4 regions of the Enterococcus silesiacus genome follow, and region 2 is predicted to be linked to each of the others. Evidence: riboswitches for the same ligand, from Rfam matches in the RefSeq annotation. Region 2 holds a riboswitch; each other region holds the start of a gene.
The links. Region 2 has a riboswitch for magnesium ahead of RV15_RS13380 (MgtC/SapB family protein). Riboswitches for the same ligand answer to the same signal wherever they lie in the genome.
Positions count from the first base shown of each region.

Region 1: another riboswitch for magnesium. It lies ahead of RV15_RS08110 (LCP family protein); the one in region 2 lies ahead of RV15_RS13380 (MgtC/SapB family protein).
Region 3: another riboswitch for magnesium. It lies ahead of RV15_RS02045 (FtsW/RodA/SpoVE family cell cycle protein); the one in region 2 lies ahead of RV15_RS13380 (MgtC/SapB family protein).
Region 4: another riboswitch for magnesium. It lies ahead of RV15_RS09300 (phosphatase PAP2/LCP family protein); the one in region 2 lies ahead of RV15_RS13380 (MgtC/SapB family protein).

Region 1 is NZ_JXLC01000009.1:91,045-94,672, reverse strand. Features, by position in the region: gene RV15_RS08125 (YusW family protein) at 1-247, opposite strand, end outside; gene RV15_RS08120 (DUF4809 family protein) at 472-864, shown strand; gene RV15_RS08115 (DUF4303 domain-containing protein) at 993-1,490, opposite strand; M-box (ykoK) riboswitch at 1,756-1,924, shown strand; gene RV15_RS08110 (LCP family protein) at 2,096-3,010, shown strand; gene RV15_RS08105 (FAD-dependent oxidoreductase) at 3,167-3,628, shown strand, end outside.
Region 2 is NZ_JXLC01000021.1:18,908-22,535, reverse strand. Features, by position in the region: gene RV15_RS13385 (hypothetical protein) at 40-510, shown strand; M-box (ykoK) riboswitch at 667-837, shown strand; gene RV15_RS13380 (MgtC/SapB family protein) at 1,329-2,039, shown strand; gene RV15_RS13375 (GNAT family N-acetyltransferase) at 2,072-2,569, shown strand; gene mgtA (magnesium-translocating P-type ATPase) at 2,734-3,628, shown strand, end outside.
Region 3 is NZ_JXLC01000002.1:179,878-183,505, reverse strand. Features, by position in the region: gene RV15_RS02050 (glycoside hydrolase family 3 protein) at 1-1,183, opposite strand, end outside; M-box (ykoK) riboswitch at 1,488-1,657, shown strand; gene RV15_RS02045 (FtsW/RodA/SpoVE family cell cycle protein) at 1,935-3,113, shown strand; gene RV15_RS02040 (FtsW/RodA/SpoVE family cell cycle protein) at 3,110-3,628, shown strand, end outside.
Region 4 is NZ_JXLC01000011.1:101,276-104,903, forward strand. Features, by position in the region: gene RV15_RS09295 (ABC transporter ATP-binding protein) at 1-1,241, shown strand, start outside; M-box (ykoK) riboswitch at 1,414-1,581, shown strand; gene RV15_RS09300 (phosphatase PAP2/LCP family protein) at 1,850-3,430, shown strand; gene RV15_RS09305 (diaminopimelate dehydrogenase) at 3,526-3,628, shown strand, end outside.

The DNA of each region.
Region 1 (3,628 bases), on a different contig from region 2:
AACTATAACCAGCTGCTTCCCATGTGCTTGCTTTAACTAATTCATTGTAAACTGATGATACATTTGAACTAGTTAATGATAAACCAGTGTACTCTAAGATATCTGCTTTATTAAATAAAGTGATTGTCTTATTGTAATTTGATTCTACCACCGTTGCTGCGTCTGCTGGGCTTGACACCACTGCCAAACTAGCGGAACATAAACTGATTGCTAAACCTGCAACCATCATACCTTTAAAAAGTTTCATAAAAAAATACCTCCTCTTTTTTACTACTGTTTTATAAATAGTAGCTTACTTATATTATTATCCAAACTAAATATAAAGTAAATATATATGAGTGATTTCTCATAATGTTTAAAATATATTAATAATTGGAAGCATTTATCTAAAGAAAATATATTTTTTATGAAGTCTGATTTTTGATATAATGGGATGAGACATGATGAAAGTATCAGAAAGGATCTGTACTAATGAAAAAAGCGACAATTACTAAAACAGTTAATTTATTAGATGGAGGCTGTAATGCTTGTGGAATTATTGAGGATGAAAATTATATGTTGATGATCGAGGATCAAATGATTCCGTTAGAAACATTGACTGTCAATTCTTTGATAACAGCGATTGTTTTAAAAAATGGCTATAAACGAGAATATGAGATGGATGTTATTGATGACTATACACTATACAAAAAAGAAAATTACCAAGTGACACTTAAAGAAGAATATGATTTTCTGACCTATTCAAATGATACAGCAAAAATAGAAACAAAAGATCAGATTATCGATGAAAATAAATTAGCAGAAAAAGTCAATGAACTTCTAGTGACTCTTTTTAAGATTGAAGAATTAGCTTTTAGTTTTTAGAAGATCAAAAGAACAGGTTAAGTTTAGGCTGTGAAACAAAAGTGAATTTTTGTTTCACAGCCACTGCTTTTTATAAACAAAACTGCCAGTTAATAGGAGGGAAAAACTCATAAAATTTATTTTTATGGTTAGTCTACTTGAAAATAGTCTGATGTAGATAGCTTTTCAAACCGTTCTTGTGAGTCAGAGCTGTTTTCGTTATGATCGTAAACAAATAACTTGAAGTCTTCTGTTTTCTTGATTCGTTCAAACGTTTCGCTATCAGTTAAGAGGACGATTTGTTGGCAAAGCCATTCAAGAACAGTCTCAATATCTTGATCGTCTTCCACCCAATCATCAAATAAATGAAGTGAAGCGATCCGTTGATCTTCATCCCAGTCACGAGCGTTATATTTCATGTCGTTTAGTTGGGATTCATTAGAGCCTTTATTTGTATAATAATTCGTTGTTTCTTGCCAAAGATCGACCGAGTTGATACAAAGGTTTATTTCTCCTTCTTCATGAATATTACAGTCTAATGCAAAGGCATAAAATGTTTCATCCGTTTGCTCCAATAGAAAGTTATCAATACTATCAGTCAAAAAATTGAAAAAAAATTCCTGTTGTTTTTCTAAAAAATTTTCCATGGGTGACCTCCAAGTGCTTTGTCTTTTAAACATTGAAACAGATAATGCGGTGAATGTCTATCTAAACATGATAATTGATCTAAAATAGATGTTTTAAGAAAGTATAAAGATTTGTTTAGGTTAAAAGTCTTGTTATTGTTTGAAGTAGCCACAGCAGTGCTAAATGTAGCGTCATTTTTGTTTAATAACATAGTTGGTCAAGCGAATCGTTTCGATAAAATTTAATTTGACTTTGTGATTCGATACGCTTATAGTTTAAAATGAATTAAATACTTGTTAGGTGAGGCTCCTATATAAACATAGGCTACTGCTCAGAAATGTCGAAAGACAGGTACGGGTAGGACAAAATTCGTCGAATTAAGGCGTTTTTCAAAGTAGCTAAAGGCAATGCTTTTTACGTTATATAGTGCTAAAACTCAACGAAGAGAAGATCAAGGTAAGTTGAAAATAAATGGCAGATGTCATAAATTTAACCCTGTAATCTAATCCCTTCGCTGAGTGTTCTTGGTGAGGGATTTTTCTTTTATCCAAGGAAACCTTGAAATTACCTAGTTTCAAGGGCTAGAGTAACCTACCCAACTTTTATGTGTAGAAAGGAATAAATAATGAAAAAATCTGTAAAAATAATGATTATTACCTTGTTAACGATTCTCCTGGTGGCTGTGAGTGTTGGCTGTTATGCGGCTATTTCATTTCAAACGGCCAAAGAAGAGAGTGAATCAAAACTTCCTAATAAGAATCAAAACTTTACTGGTGATGAACAAACGAGTGATAAAGAATTGACGGTCATGGTTGTAGGGAATGACTCTAGAGATGATGATGAAGATCAAGGGCGTTCAGATACGTTAATGGTTGCGCACTATGATGGGAAAACCAAACAGCCTAAATTGATTTCGATTATGAGAGACAGTTATGTCACATTTCCTGATGGCGGACTAGATAAAATAAACGCAGCCTACGCATATGGCGGCGCACAAATGACTAAAGATGTACTGAAAACGAATTTTGATTTACCAATCAATTATTATGTCGTGATGGATTTTAAAGAGTTCAGTGATATTATCGATGAACTTTATCCCAAAGGGGTCACGATCGATTCCGAAAAAGATATCAACTTAGATGGTGTGGATATTCTAAAAGGAAAACAAACTTTGCATGGTAACAGCCTATTGCAGTATGCTCGTTTTAGAATGGATGAAGAAGGCGATTTTGGTCGAATCAGACGGCAACAGCAAGTAATGGATGCTTTAGTTGAGCAGTCTAAAGATTTGATTCCAGTCTGGGAATTGCCTCAGGTTGCAGGGAAAATGGTTGGAAAAATCGATACAAATGTGCCAACCAGTTTATTGATTGATTTGGCGAAAGATTTCCTTTCTGGAAACGTGAAGCCATTAAAATCGTTATCTGTTCCGGTAGAAGGATCATGGAACTTTAATGATTACACAGAATCTGGAAGTGTCATCGAACTTGATGAACAACAGAATGCTGAAGCAATTCAGGATTTTATGAAAGATAATTAATAGTAGACTGATGATCTGCTTACTCATTTTATACTGAGTAGGTAGATCATTTTTTTGTAGACAGGTAAACAAATCAGCTTATTTCTATGCGATAAGAGCATGTGTATGCTATTCTTTAAGAAAACGGTTTACTTTGTTAGAAGGAAGGTTTTTACTATGAAAGTAGTGATTATTGGGGCTTCATTTGCTGGAGTATCAGCTGCTTTAGCGATCAGAAAAAAACATCCAAAAGCTGAAATTCAATTGATCGATAAACAGCGAACGATCGGTTATTTACCTGGCGGCATCAATCTTTATTTTAATGAAATGATCGATCCAATTGAAACGGCTCAATTTATTTCAGAACAAGAATTAGTAAACAATGAAATTTCGTTACTACTAAATGCTAAAGTCGTGAGTATGGATTCAAAACAGCATATCATTAAATACGAAAAAGACGGGTCTGATTTTTTTATGTCGTTTGATAAATTGATTTTAGCGACAGGTTCTAGTCAATGGTCTCAGCAAATTATCGGTAGTGATTCGGAGAAGGTTTTAAAATATAAGTTTTTACCAGGTGTACGGCAAGCAATCGAACAATTGGAAAACAGTGACAAAGTCGCCTTGATCGGTGGTGGT
Region 2 (3,628 bases):
ATCGTTTATAATAAAGTATCACTATTGGAGGGCGAGTTTATGAAAAAAATCGTAGTATCATTATTGTCGATTTTGACATTAATTTCTTTAGGAGCCTGTGCTGAAAATAAAAAAGATACATCGAAAGGAAGCAGTGAAACTATATTGACTAGTAACAAAGAACAATCAACTGAACCTACATCTAGCAGTTTAGACAAAGAAAGGTCGCAAGCAGTTTTTACGGCTGTCTTAGTTGAAGATGCGAAGAAAAACGAAACGGTGGATCAATCGATTCGCTTGGTTTTAAATGAGGTCAAAGCAATTGAAGATCCCGAAAAAATCCTTGGTATGATGAAAAATGAGGGAGTTATTTTAAATGTCTCAACAAACCAATTAGCTGATGATGTTACAGAAGAAAATTTGAAAGCAGGGGATAAGGTCCAATTTACTTTGGTTGATTTACCTGCTATGACGATGTCGATCCCACCACAAGTTGCTGGTAATTCAGTTGTGAAAGTAGAAAAAATTTAATAAAAAATTTAAAAAAACAGATGACTGAAAACGTAAAAAAACATACGTTTTTAGTGTCTGTTTTTTTGATATTTGAAATGATTAAAAAATAAAATTTAAATAAAAGTGTTGACAGTCATTTTAAAATGATGGTATAGTTTCACCTGTAAGATAACTAAATAGATTTGTTAGGTGAGGCTCCTATACAAACACAGGCTACTGCCCAAAAACATCGAGAGATGCCAATGGGTAGAACAGGGATTGTCGATTACAAGGCTTTTCATAAGGTAGCTAAAAGCTCTGCTTTTTACGTTGTATAGTGCCAAAACTCAACGACTAGATCATGCAGGCTTTTTTTTGTGCGCCTATTTATGACCTTCCGCTGAGTTTTGGCGGAAGGTTTTTGCTGTGAATCACTACGATTGGCTTCGCCAGAGTAGATGATGAACAGTACTTGGCGACCAAAGGGAGAGAAGTAACCTTAGTCCTGAATCACCATAATTCGTTACGACTGTATCAAATTCTAAAAGCTTTAAGAATAGACCCACTATGATTAAACAAGGGCCAGAGTAGATGATGAACAGTACTTGGCGACCAAAGGGAGAGAAGTAACCTTAGTCCTGAATCACCATAATTCGTTACGACTGTATCAAATTCTAAAAGCTTTAAGAATAGACCCACTATGATTAAACAAGGACCAGAGTAGATGATGAACAGTATTTGGCGACCAAAGGGAGAGAAGTAATCCATTAAAAGAAACAACAAATTTCTCCAAAATGATGAAGCAGATAGTGAGCATTCCTTAGTAAGCCACGAAAGATAAGACCAAAAAGCCTAACATCCAACAAGCAAATCTAAGAAAGGAGCAAACTTATGCATTTTTAATCAGTATTATTGCTAGTATTTTTGCCGGAATGATTATTGGAGCAGAAAGACAATGGCGGAAAAAATTAGCTGGTATGAGAACGATGACTTTAGTGACATTTGGTTCGTGTCAATTTGTCTCATTGTCTACATTGATCCAAGACGATAGTAGTCCGACAAGAATAGCAGCACAAGTAGTTAGTGGGATCGGTTTTCTTGCTGGGGGAGTGATTTTAAGAGAAGGGTTTAGTGTGACAGGTATCAATACAGCGGCAACTTTATGGTGTTCAGCAGCAGTTGGTAGCATGATTGGAGCTGGGTTTGTGATTGAAGGAGTCCTTTGTGCGGTTGTTTTAATGTTAGTCAATATCCTGTTAAGAAATTTATCTCTCAAAATAGATGATTACACGGTTCAAAGAGAAGACAAACAAATAGAGTCGATCCATTATCTTTCAGTGATTGCGAGTAATACTTGTGAGGTCATGCTTAGAACAGAAATCATCCAATTGTTAGATAAATATTGTTTAACATTTACTAAGTTTTCTTGTACAGACCTAGCAGGAAAAAAAGTCCGACTATTTTTGGAAATCGAAGCGACAAGAAATGGCACACTTGCTGTCAATACGATCATTTCAGAATTATCTCAGCTTTCAGAAATCATCGAGATTAATCAAATGAATAACTAAAAGAATGGAGGAATCAACATGGTAAAGCAGCGATGGTGAAAATCGTAAATTGGAATAGTGAAGAATATTGGGCAGGAATAAAGTTAAGAAACCAGTTGCTAAAAACAAGTGCAGGTAAAGCTTGGATTAATGACTTACCCTTAAATGAAAAAAAGGACATCCATATGGCAGCGATGATTGATGGAAGAGTGGTGGGAACATTACTTCTTTCAATGAAAACTCAAACAGCAGCTCAAATCAAACAAGTGGCTATCGATGAAAGCTATCAAGGGTTTGGCCTAGGAAAAAAATTGCTTGAATCTGCTGAAAGAATTGCAGAGCTGATGAACTTTCAATCTGTATTTTTAACTGGACGTAAGCAAGCTTGGGGTTTTTATGATCATTTTGGGTATCAAAGTGTCGGGTGTGCGTATTCAGATGGACAAGTGATTTTAAAAAAATTCGAGAAAAGGTTTTACGCTAAAAATAATATAGGCAAGCTTGGAATTATTAAACATATAACGCTAAAGGAGATGGAAACAAATGGATGACAGTAGTCAGATGATCAAGGACTTATGTAAAAAGAAACCGTTGTTAAAGATATGTGAATACTATTGTCTATTTGTTTCTAGTATAGTCAAGTAACTTCCTCCGATAACAGCCTCTCTTTTTCCATGAGTCCGTTCCCTAAAAAATACAATATCATTGAAATCAAATGAATGATTGTGTTCTGACAATCGTTTTTGATTTCAATAATCAGAGTTTTAGAAAGAAGGAGAAACAAATGGAGAAAAGAGAATTAGTATCAAAAAAGAGCAATCAATCGTATGAATATTTTGCAAGAAACTCAATTGAAAATATCATAACGTATTTTAAATCTTCTAAAGGAGGACTAACGCATCAGCAAGCCATCCTATCAAGAGAAAAGTACGGAGAAAATATCATTACACATGGTAAAAAAACACCATTGATTGTTGAGATAATCAAAGCATATTTTACCCCTTTTACGATTGTCCTCCTTACATTAGCAATCATTTCGTTCATCACTGATTATGTGATTGCAGCGCCTGAGGATCGTGATCTTGTTGGTGTTTTGATTATTTTAGCGATGGTCTTGATCAGTGGAACAATGACCCTGATTCAATCGGTTAAATCAAATCAAGCAGCAGAAAAATTGAATAATTTAGTAAAAGTTACAGCAACTGTCGTTCGCAGAAAAAAAACAGTAGAACTTCCCATAGAAGAAATTGTTTGCGGAGATATCGTAAAATTGTCAGCAGGAGATATGATTCCGGCAGATATACGATTAATGAAAACCAAAGATTTATTTGTTTCTCAATCAGCTATGACAGGTGAAAGTTATCCAGTAGAAAAAAGAGCAGACTATAAACTAAAGGTGAACAGTGTTGAAACAGAATATGAAAACATTGTATTTATGGGCAGTAATGTCATCAGTGGTAGCGCCGAAGGAATTGTAGTTTCAGTGGGAGAAGGTACACTTTTCGGGAAAGTAGCGCGAGATGTTTCTGATAAAAATCCTCAAACAAATTTTGAAGTAGGGATTAGCAGAACATCGTGGTTATTGATTCGGTTTATGTTAGTGATGGCAC
Region 3 (3,628 bases), on a different contig from region 2:
CAATAAATTGATCAAGCTTGACAGCATCCGCTGTAATTGACCAGTCTGTACAAACAACTCCGTCATACTCATATTTTTTACGCAATAAATCATTAATAATATACTCACTAAAGCCATTGCCAACATTTTCTTGATTTTTTTGATCTTGATCATAAGAAATAGTGTAGTAAGGCATCACGGCTGATGCTTTATCAGTTCCATCCCCCAAGGCAAAAGCTCCCTTAAGAAACGGTTGTAAATGTTCCTCGAAATTATGCCCTGGATAAACCGCATATTTCCCATAACCATAATGACCATCACGCCCCGCTTCGCCACTGCCTCCACCTGGCCAATGTTTGACCATCGCATTTACACTTTCTAGTCCCCAGCCGCCTTTTTCATGGTGAGTCGTTTGAAATCCGTCACAATAAGCTTTAGCTAATGCTGTCACTAATTTCACCCCTTCGCCAAAGGTTCCTGAAAAACGCATCCAGCGCGGTTCTGTCGCTAAATCAATTTGTGGTGATAAGGCTGTCGTAATCCCTAACGCTCGATACTCCTTACTAGCAATTTCTCCAAATTGCCTAACCAATTCAGGATCAAACGCCGCAGCCAAGCCTAATTGTTCTGGCCATTTTGAAATATCCCCGCCAGCACCTGCATTAAACTCTGTATCTGCATTTGTGCTGTGTCTCGGATCAGAACTAACATTTACCGGTATACCTAAATCTAAGCTTTCTGCCATGGCTTGTAAATTATTGGTCCATTCCGCAGCGATTTTGGGAGAGTCGACTATTGTTAATAACACATGACGGATATGATCCTCTTTTAAAAACTCTTTTTGCTGATCCGTCAACTTGGCAAGCGAACCATTGTATTCGTCTAACGTTTTTCCGTTATATGTTCCAGAAAACATCTTAACAAAATGATTTTGCTTTTTAGAAACAGTTTGGTGCCTGCTGTACAGCATTAAACCTGCAATTTGTTCAACAGATAATTTCATTACTAGGTCTTCTATTCTTTCTTCAAGCGGTAAACGCCAATCTTCATATGGATCTAACACCCCATTTTGATTCAAATCCTTAAACGCAAAACCATCTTTTTCAATCAGAGAAACACCAGAATTTTCAGCATAGCCAAGGGTTGCCCCATTTTCATTTTCAACAAGTATCCAATTTCCTTGAGACGTTTTTTTATAGCTCATTTCATTTCCTCCCATTTCTGCGTTAAAGTAAACGCATACTTTTCCTCTTCTATCTTACAATGTTTTGCAACTAGAAGCGATAGTCATTTTTGATTTAGAGATTTTTTACTTACTTAAGAAAGGGTAAAGAAAATTTCCCGTGCTATTTGTTTAATAAATTGGCGATTCTTGGTAGAAGCCTCTAGCAGATAGATGCCTTCCATTAAAATAGCACTGATTCTTTATTTCGAGCAGTTATATTATAAAAAAATTAACATTTATCGCATTGACTTAAATGCAGTTATTCACTATATTTAAGGCGATCTGAATAACTTGTTAGGTGAGGCTCCTATGGAAACACAGGCTACTGCTCAAAAATGTCGAAAGACAGGAATGGGTAGGACAGGAATTGTCGAATTAAGGCTTTTCACAAAGTAGCTAAAAGCTCTGCTTTTTACGTTTCATAGTGCTAAAACTCAACGATGAGAATGATGAAAAGCTCTATTTGTGCTGAATTCAATCCCCCTTCGCTGAGTTATTTAGGCGAAGTTTTTTTGTATTGATCAATAATGTTGTCAGCTTTAACTATCTAGGAGGTGAAAAAAATAGAAACAAAGAAATCTTACCGGAGAGACGCTGATTTTCTTTGTCGTTATGAAGCTTACTTCATCATTAGCCCAAGCAAAAAGAACTTTTTATACCACTATCAAAGTCGATTCCTAATGCAAACTTTATTTGATGATCAATTAAAATGATTAGCGAGGAAGAGAACATGAAGCACCCAAAAAAATTATCTAAACTACACTATTTAGACTTTTATATTTTGATTCCTTATTTGATTCTTTGTATCGTGGGTATTTTAATGGTCTATAGCTCTAGCTCTTACCATTTACTTGATAGTGAGCTTGGAACTGCCAGTAAAGCGATCAAGCAAACGACCTATTTTGCTTTCAGTCTAGTCTGTATGAGTTTTGTTTACCGAATCAATCTCACTATTTTTCGTAAACCAAAAATAATGCATTTTATACTTATCTTGACCTTTCTTACGCTTATCGCGTTGCCGTTAATTGGGACAAGTGTTGGAGGTGCAAAACGTTGGATCAACCTAGGTGTGCTTTTATTTCAACCATCTGAATTAGTTCCTCTTGTGCTAGTGCTTTATCTAGCTGCAAACTTAGCTAAAAATGACACGTTAGTACCCTTTTCTTTTAAACATCATAGGAACTCACTATTAATTTCAGTCTTCTTTATGTTTTTGGTCGCGCTTCAACCGAACATCGCTGGAGCATCAATGATTTTTATTTTGGTTTTCGTATTATTTTTATCAAGCGGACTCTCTCCTTGGTTTATGTCATTAGCCTTGATTGGCTTTGTTGTCATAAAACGATTGGGTACGATGCTATTATTGTCACTTCCAACTAACTGGATGCCGCAAAAGTTTAGTTATCTAGTCACGCGGTTTGAAGTCATGCAAAACCCCTTTATTGATCCAACCGGTAAAGGATTCCAAACCTCAAATGCCTATTATGCAATGCATAACGGTGGATTTTTCGGCCGTGGTTTAGGCAACAGTATTCAGAAAAAAGGATTTTTACCAGCAGCAGATACAGATTTTATTTTTGCCATTTGCATTGAGGAATTAGGGTTGCTTTTTTCTTTAGGTATTTTATTTTTGGTCTTTTCGATTGTCGGACGCCTATTTTTATTGGCAATAAAATCAAAATCACTCTATTACTCTTATCTTTACATCGGTTGCGGAATGTTGCTTTGTCTGCAAGTCGCTGTAAATGTCGGTAGCCTCTTAGGTTATATTCCCATGACAGGCTTAACGTTTCCATTTATTAGTTACGGTGGCTCTAGTTTATTAATACTAAGTGTCACGCTTGGTATTGCCTTGAATGCTCGCGGCACCGAAATAAGAGAAAGCGTTTGGCTAGGAGGGATGGTATGAGAAAAAGCGTTATTTCAAAAAATGAAGCAGTGAATTATGCTCTACTCTTACCTGTTTTCCTGTTGATACTCGTTGGATTCATCGCTCAATATGGTGCATTTAATGCGGATCCGGCAGTTGAGTCAATTACACCTTTATTGAAAAAACAGCTTTTGTGGGCTCTTTTAGGAATCGGTGCAATGTTTGCTACGATGGTCATTCCAATAAAATATTTATGGAAAGCAACACCTGTACTTTACGGCTTATCCCTGTTTTTGATGGGATTACTTGTGAAATTCCACGATCCTGTTATGGCAGCAGCAACTGGAACAAAGCGTTGGCTTCGTTTAGGACCGTTTTCCTTTCAGCCTTCAGAATTTATGAAGCTTGGCTATATTTTAATGTTAGCTTATATCGTAACGAGAAGAAGACAAAAATCTTCAATCGCTTCGACTTTAAAAGAGGATTTTCGATTGTTGGGTGAATTATCTCTTGTCAGTCTACCTGTTCTAGCGTTAATGTTTTATCAAAAAGAT
Region 4 (3,628 bases), on a different contig from region 2:
TGATCGTACCGATTTCAATGATCTTGATTTTAATTGTTGTGAAAAATTCGCAAAAATACTTTAAAACACAACAAGAATATCTTGGGGTGATTAATGGTAAAGTCGAAGAAACAATCGGCGGATACAATATCGTACGTTTATTCAATGATGAAGAAAACTCTCTTGAAGAATTTAAAACACAAAATGATGTTTTATTTAAATCAGCTTGGAAATCACAATTTCTTTCTGGTTTGATGCAACCGATCATGAACTTTGTTGGAAATTTAGGGTATGTTGCGGTAGCAATTTTTGGTGGGATTTTAGCTTATAACGGAACGATTACAGTTGGAGATATCCAAGCGTTTATCCAATACGTTCGTAACTTAACACAACCTATTGCGCAATTGGCTCAAGTATCTAACTTACTTCAATCAATGGCAGCAGCGGCTGAACGTGTCTTTGAATTCCTTGAAGAGGACGAAGAAGCGCAAACAGTACCAAATCCAGTTAAAATCGATAAAGCCAAAGGAATGGTCGACTTTGAACATGTTCGTTTTGGTTATACGCCAGATAAAATCATTATCAATGATTTCAGTTCACATGTTGATCCAGGCCAAACAGTGGCAATCGTTGGACCAACTGGTGCAGGTAAAACAACAATGGTTAAACTATTGATGCGTTTTTACGATGTGACTTCGGGTGCAATTAAAATCGATGGTCATAATATCAAAGACTTTAACCGTGCAGATTTACGTAAAAATATTGGGATGGTTTTACAAGATACTTGGTTATTTAAAGGAACCATTATGGAAAACTTACGTTATGGTCGTTTAGATGCCACGGATGAAGAAGTTTATGAAGCGGCTAAAGCCGCTCATGTTCACCACTTTATCCAAACATTACCTGGCGGCTATAACATGGAATTAAATGAAGAATCGTCAAATATTTCCCAAGGTCAAAAACAATTGTTAACCATTGCTCGTGCTATTTTAGCGGACAAACCGATTTTGATTCTTGATGAAGCAACATCATCTGTTGATACAAGAACAGAAGGTTTGATCCAAGGGGCCATGAATAACTTAATGGCTGGTCGTACGTCATTTGTTATCGCTCACCGTTTATCAACGATCAAAGATGCAGATAAGATTTTGTATATGCAAGATGGCGATATCAAAGAACAAGGAACACATGAAGAATTACTTGCTGAAGGTGGTTACTATGCGTCACTTTATAACTCTCAGTTTGAAGAGTTAGACGAGTAACAAATAGTTAAAAGAAGCGCTTGTCAAAATTATTTTGATGAGTGCTTTTTTCTTTACTCAAAAAAATGGTGCCATAAATTTACTTAATTTTAAATTAAGAAAAAATAAAGACGCTTAAAATAACTTGAATAAAACTCTTTCCAGCGGTATTCTTTATACAAAATAAATAGATAAATAACCTTGTTAGGTGAGGCTCCTATACAAACATAGGCTATTGCGCAGAAACGTCGAAAGACGCCAATGTGTAAAACAAGAATTGTCGAATTAAGGCTTTTCATAAAATAGCTAAGAATTTTTCTTTACGTTGTATAGTGCTAAAACTCAGACGATGAGATTGATTGAAAGTCAAACGTCTTAGGAAAAAATGTTTGACTTTTTTTATTTTAGTAAATAGCCTGTCTATTTCCTTCATTTTTAACGTCTTAGTTATCTGCCTGCGTTTTTTAGGAGTGCTCTTTGACGGAAATAATCGCTGAATACTTCGCTGCTATTTATTGGGAGAATAAGTTCCAGCGGTTTTTACTTTATCACTATTGTTGCTAGATATTCAAGTAGACTAATTGTGAGCTTATGATCAGATTGAATATAAGATTGAAGGGATTTATTACATGAATAAATTGAAAGAAAAAACATTTACGCCTACTATATTAAGCATTGTATTCTTTTCAGTACTAACCTTATTAGTGGTAAAAAATGTCTCATGGTTTAACAATTTAGATGCTGCGATTTATCGATTTGATTGGAAACCCAATGAGCGAATCACTGATTTTGTGATCGTCTTTGCTAAAATTGCAACGATTGTTCCTGTTTTTATCATAAGTTTGCTCGTTTCATTTGGTTTATGGCGAAATAAACATAAATTGTTGGCAATTTGGATGAGCAGCAATGTCTTAGTTGTCAGTGCTTTAGGTTTTATTATCAAACATCTGGTTGCCCGAACAAGACCCAATGTCACACAATTGGTTGAAAAAACGTCCTATAGTTTTCCAAGCGGGCATTCTCTTTTGGCGATGTGCTTGGTATGTTCGATTCTGTTGAGTGTCCAAGCGATTTACAAAACAAAATCCCCAAATTATCGATTATTAAAAAATGGACTGATCATTTATGCTCTTGTGATAGGTTTAAGTCGAATTTATTTAAGAGTGCATTATCCTAGTGATGTAATTGGCGGTTTTCTTTTAAGTTATGCTTGGGTAAGTCTTTCATATATTTGCCTGCAAAGATTTTATCTAAGCAGAAAATTTGCAACAACGGATTCTAAAAAAAGATTTATTCAGAAAACAATTTTAGGATTTTTAACGTTCCTTTTACTAATCGTTGCCGGGGCCTCAGTATATGGTGCCAACGTGTTCAAAAACGTTCAACAGACAGCGGATAAAATGTATCAACCACTAAATCGAGAAACCAAATCTGTAGAGCTAGGCAAGAGTGAGCCAGTTAGTTTTTTACTTTTAGGTATTGCAAATGATTCAAAGCGAAAAACAGATTTTCGAGCAAACACGATAATGGTCGCAACTGTCAATAATCAATTGAAGAAAACAACGATTACTAGTATTCCACGAGATGCATATGTAGAGATTATCGGTAAAGATGGCGTTTATGACAAAATCAATCACGCACATTCTTTCGGTGGCGATGAGATGATGATCGAAACCGTCGAGCATTATTTAGAGATTCCAATCAATCATTATTTTGTCATTAATATGGACGGTTTAGCGGCTTTGAGTGATGCTGTCGGTGGTGTGACAGTGAATAATGATTTTGAATTTGACGCCGAAGGGATTCATTATCCAAAAGGAAAGCAACATTTAGGTGGTTGGGAAACGTTACAATATGCACGAATGCGCTATGAAGATCCACTAGGTGATTATGGCAGACAAAAAAGACAGCGTGAGGTAACGATTCAGCTTACTAAAGAATTAACTTCTGTGAAAAATGTCCTTCGTTACCAAGAGTTGCTTGATGTAATTGGGGAAAATGGACAAACGGATATGACGCTGGATCAAATGATGCTATTGATGAAAAACTATCAGAAAGCTTTAGAGAATATTGAAAGTTATCAAATGCAAGGTGAAGGATTTACTGGAGATGGTTACACAGGCGAAGAAGGTATTTCCTATCAAAGTATCTCAGATGAAGAAAAGGCAAAAGTTATAACAGAATTAAAACACCAATTGGCTATACCGTAAATAGATTCTTTTAACTTCTTATTTTGCAACTTCCGATTGTCAGACTGCTTTTTCTTTTGCTATAATCTGATGTATAGAAGTGGAGGAATGTAAGTATGATAAAAGTGGCAATCATTGGGTATGGGAACCTAGGACGCGGCGTTGAACGTTCGCTAAAACAACATAAAGATATGGAGTTAGTGGGTGTGTATACAAGAA